2 regions of the Streptomyces sp. SX-6 genome follow, and region 2 is predicted to be linked to the other one. Evidence: riboswitches for the same ligand, from Rfam matches in the RefSeq annotation. Region 2 holds a riboswitch; the other holds the start of a gene.
The links. A riboswitch is a leader RNA that binds a small molecule or an ion and turns the genes downstream of it on or off. The one in region 2 is predicted to bind glycine.
Positions count from the first base shown of each region.

Region 1 (2,442 bases), on a different contig from region 2:
GTTCCGGGCGCCGCGTGGGCCGCGTCCACGTACGCGATCGCGACCGGCTTGCCGAGCGTGGGGGAGGGGGCGCCCGAGGTCACCTCGCCGATGACCTCGTCGCCCGCGACGACCGGGTACCCGGCGCGCGGCACCCGGCGGCCGGCGGCGACCAGGCCGACGAGCTTGCGGGGCGGGGCGGTCCGGGCGCGTTCGGCGGCGGCCTCGAGCGCGGCGCGGCCGACGAAGTCGCCGGGCTTGTCGAACTTCACGACCCGGCCGAGCCCCGCGTCGAACGGGGTCGTCGCGGCGGTCAGCTCGTGCCCGTACAGCGGCATGCCCGCCTCCAGGCGCAGGGTGTCCCGGCAGGAGAGGCCGCAGGGCACCAGGCCCGCGCCGGCCCCGGCCTCGGTCAGCGCCTGCCACAGCTTCTCGGCGTCACCGGGCGCGACGAACAGCTCGAAGCCGTCCTCGCCGGTGTAGCCGGTGCGGGCGATCAGCGGGGACACGCCCGCGACCGTGCCGGGCAGGCCCGCGTAGTACTTCAGGCCGTCCAGGTCGGCGTCGGTGACGGAGGCCAGGATGCCGGGGGAGGCCGGGCCCTGGACGGCGATGAGCGCGTAGTTGTCGCGGTCGTCGCGGACGGCCGTCTCGAAGCCGGCCGCCCGCTCGGTGAGCGCGTCCAGCACCGTCTGGGCGTTGGAGGCGTTGGCGACCACCATGTACTCCTGCTCGGCCAGGCGGTAGACGATCAGGTCGTCCAGGATGCCGCCGTCGGCGTTGCAGATCATGGTGTACCGGGCGCGGCCGACGGCCAGCGCGGAGAGGTTGCCGACCAGCGCGTGGTCCAGGGCCTGGCTGGCGCCGGGGCCGGTGAGGGTGATCTCGCCCATGTGCGAGAGGTCGAAGAGCCCGGCACGGGTACGGACGGCGAGGTGCTCGTCGCGCTCGCTGCCGTAGCGCAGGGGCATGTCCCAGCCCGCGAAGTCGGTCATCGTCGCGCCGAGGGCGCGGTGCAGCGCGTCGAGGGCGGTGTGACGGGGTACGGCGGTCATGGCTGGGCTCCCGGGCAGACGTCGCGAGGATCTGGCCTCCCCATCTGTCATCGGAACCTGAGAGGTTCACCGAGAGCTCCGCTGGGGAACTCCGGCTTGCACCTTGGGTGGGGCCGTCGTACGCGGCGGCCCGCTTTTCAGATCTGCCTCACCCGCGCGGTACGGGGCCTGAGAGATTCAAGGGAGGAACTTGCTCCTTCGGCGCCCGGTGTGCACGGTGCGGTTGCGGCGTGCTGCCGGGGCTCTCCCGCGCGGATTCGAGCGGCCGGTATGCAGTTGGTGCCGTGCGTAGTGCCGTGCGGCGGGCACATCATTGCACGTACGAGCGTGCGATGGGCCGTCTGAGGGGTACCGATTTGGCACCGCCGGGGAAGGGTGCCCCTGCCCCGCCCTTTCACCGTTTCTTCCGGGGCTCCGCCCCGGACCCCGAAACCGCGCTCCGCACGGTTGTCCTCAATCGCCGGACGGGCTGGATTTTCGCGCCCGCGCTGAAAATCAAGCCCGGCCCGGCACTATCAAGCCCGTCCGGCGATTGAGGACGAGCGGCGAAGCCGCGACAGGGGTCTGGGGCGCAGCCCCAGGCGGGGCCCGGGGCGCATCCCCCCACCCACCGGCGAGCCCAGGCGCAGCCGTTAAGGTGCCGGGGATGAGCATTCCCGAGCAGTACCGGAGCGAAGCGCAAGCGCAGGCGGCATGGCCCGCCAACGCACTCGAGGAGGTGCTCGCCGCCTCCGTGGGGGCACCCGGCGCGGGTGCGCGGATCCTCGAGGCGCTCGGCCGCAGCCTGGTGTGGATTCCGCTGCCGAACGGCGGCGGGGAAGGCGACGCCGGCCTCGACATCCCCACCATGGAGCTCGGCGGAGCCGCGTACGTACCGGTCTTCAGCTCCGAGCAGGAGTTCCTGCGCGTGGCCGGGGCACAGATGCCCTTCACCGTCGCGCCCGCCGTCGAGTTCGCGCGCGGCCTGCCCCCGCAGGCCGGCATCGTGGTCAACCCCGAGGGCACCGTCGGCGTGCCCCTGCCGCCGCCCGCCGTGGCCGAGTTGTGCCGGGCCGGGCGCGTCCGCCTCACGGGGGAGCCGACCGGGGGCCGGGTGCGGCTGCACCAGCCCGACTGGCAGGACGAGCCCACCGCCTTCCTCGCCGCCGCCGGGCTCGAGTTCACCGCGGTCCGCGTGGTCCGCACGGCGCGCCGGGCCCTCGCCTCCGTCGAGGGCGGCGCCCCCTCGCTGTTCGTCGGCGTCGAGCTCGACCTGCCCGACGACGACAGCCGCGAGGCCACCATGGCCGCCCTCGGCCGTGCGCTGGGCTCCGTCCCCGTGCTCTGGCCCGTACAGCTCGTCTTCCTCGACGTGGCGAACGACCCCGTCGGCGACTGGATGCGTGAACAGGTCCGTCCGTTCTACGAC
Region 1 is NZ_JBTHHU010000036.1:32,420-34,861, forward strand. It holds gene gcvT (glycine cleavage system aminomethyltransferase GcvT) at 1-1,034, opposite strand, end outside; glycine riboswitch at 1,182-1,294, opposite strand; gene ACV530_RS30730 (enhanced serine sensitivity protein SseB) at 1,681-2,442, shown strand, end outside.
Region 1: it holds a riboswitch for glycine, as region 2 does, so the genes downstream of both, gcvT (glycine cleavage system aminomethyltransferase GcvT) here and gcvP (aminomethyl-transferring glycine dehydrogenase) in region 2, are expected to answer to the same signal.

Region 2 (2,442 bases):
CCGGGCGGGGTGAGGAGCGTGAGCGCGAGCAGGTCGGCGGCGACGGTGACGATCGCGCCGAGTTCATGGGCCCGTTCGACGACCGGCCCGAGGTCGCGCACGGCACCGGAGGCACCGGGGTACTGGAGCAGCACGCCGAAGACGCCCCGCTCGGCGATCTCGTCGGGGATGCCGCCGGAGAGGTCGGTGACGACGACCTCGACTCCGGTGGGTTCGGCGCGGGTGCGCAGGACGGCGGTCGTCTGCGGCAGGGTGTCCGCGTCCACGAGGAAGACGCCGTTCTTCACCTTGCCGACGCGGCGGGAGAGCGCCATCGCCTCGGCCGCGGCGGTGCCCTCGTCGAGCAGGGAGGCCCCGGAGGTGGGCAGGCCGGTCAGATCGGCGACGACGGTCTGGAAGTTGAGGAGGGCCTCGAGGCGGCCCTGCGAAATCTCCGGCTGGTAGGGCGTGTAGGCCGTGTACCAGGCGGGGTTCTCCATGACGTTGCGCAGGATCACCGGCGGGGTGAACGTGCCGTGGTAGCCGAGCCCGATCATCGGGGCGAGCACCTGGTTGCGGTCCGCGAGCTCACGCAGCTCGGCGAGGACCTCGGCCTCGGTACGGGGGGCGGGCAGGCCGAGGGCCTCGGTGCTCTTGATCACCTCGGGCACGGCGGCGGCGGTGAGTTCGTCGAGCGAGCCGAAGCCGACCTGGGCGAGCATCTTGGCCTGGGCCTCGTCGTCGGGCCCTATGTGGCGGTCGGCGAAGGGGATTCCGCGCTCCAGGTCGGAAAGGGAGATGCGGTGGGCGGTCATCTGCGGAGGCCTCCTGGTCGTTGCGACCTGCGAGGGGCACCACGACATGGGCACCCCGACGGCCTCCCCCTCTGTCATCTCGACCTGAGAGCTTCACCGGGCCGCGGAGCACCCGGCTTTCACCGTCGGTGAGGAGGGGCTCGGCGTGGTACCCGGCCGGGGCCCGACCTGCTTTCCAGAGTGACCTTGCCCGTACGGTACGGGTGCCTGAGAGATTCCGGGGAGGATTTGCTCCTTCGGCGCCTCCGTCGATGCCCATCAGGGCCCTCAGGAGGACTCTCCCGCACGGGTTCTGCGGCCAATCGCCAGCCTACCAGCGGGTCTCCACGGGCGGATCTCCCGAGTGGCCGCTTACCGCTTTGTGGCTTTTCGTGGTTCTCGTGGTGCCCCAATGGTTCTCGTGGTGCCCCATGGGAGGAAGCATGCAGACCGACGTCGACCCCCGGAGCCTGATCGGCCGCAAGGCATACGACCGCCACGGCGCGAAGATCGGCACGGTGGACGAGGTCTACCTGGACGACGCGACCGGGGAGCCGGAGTGGGCCGCCGTCCGCACGGGGCTGTTCAGCCGGGACGCCTTCGTGCCGCTGGAGCCTAGCGAGGTCGTGGACGACACCCTGCGCATCCCCTATGAACGGGCGCTCATCAAGGAGGCGCCCGATTTCGGCGTCGGCCGCCACCTCTCCCCCGAACAGGAGCTGCAGCTCTACCGGCACTACCGCCTCGACCTGCCCTCGTGAACGCACCGCGCACCGGTCAGGGCGCCGGCTCCTGCGCCCCGCTCCCGGTGGGCCGTATCAGCGGCAGGGGGTCGGCGGGCTCGAGGGCGGGGTCGTCGACCGCGAACGTGCGCACGCGCCCCGGGCCGGACCAGGGCACCTCGAAGCGGACCGTGACCTTGCCGACCCCGCTCCCCTGCACCCACCCCGGCCCGTGCTCGGCATGCAGGACGTCCAGCCCCGGCAGCCACTGCCGTGGCCTCGGCACAGCGCTCGCCTCCTCCCGCACCGGGGCCTCGGCGGCCTCCTGCGCACCGGCCTCGGCCGCGTCACCCGCCGCCTGCGCGAAGAGGTCCTCCTGGGTGTAGTCGGCGAGACCGCTGACCCCGACCCCCAGCAGCCGCACTCCCGCCGTCGTGTCGACCGTCTCGATCAGCCGGGCCGCGGCCTCGCGGACCACGACGGGGTCGTCGGTCGGACCGCGCAGGGTCTCCGAGCGGGTCAGGGTGGAGAAGTCGTAGCGCCGCACCTTGATGACGACCGTGCGCCCCGATCTCCCGGCGGCCCTCAGCCGCTGGACGCAGCGGTCCGCGAGGCGGGCGATCTCGAGCTGCACCCGGACCCGGTCGGTCAGGTCCTCGGCGAAGGTGTCCTCGACCGACACGGACTTGGCATCGCGCTCGGCCACGACCGGGCGGTCGTCATGGCCGGTCGCGAGGGCGTGCAGCCCCGCGCCGTGCGCCTTGCCGAGCAGCCTGACCAGCTCCGCCTCACCCGCCTCGGCCGTCTCCGCCACCGTGTGGATGCCGGCCTTCCGCAGGGTCTCGGCGGTCGCCGGACCGACGCCCGGGATCACCCGCACCGACATCGGGCCCAGGAGCTCCCTCTCGGTGCCGGGCTCGATGACGAGAAGCCCGTCGGGCTTGGCC
Region 2 is NZ_JBTHHU010000007.1:9,451-11,892, reverse strand. It holds gene gcvP (aminomethyl-transferring glycine dehydrogenase) at 1-794, opposite strand, end outside; glycine riboswitch at 859-978, opposite strand; glycine riboswitch at 980-1,088, opposite strand; gene ACV530_RS10375 (PRC-barrel domain-containing protein) at 1,205-1,534, shown strand; gene ACV530_RS10370 (DNA polymerase IV) at 1,551-2,442, opposite strand, start outside.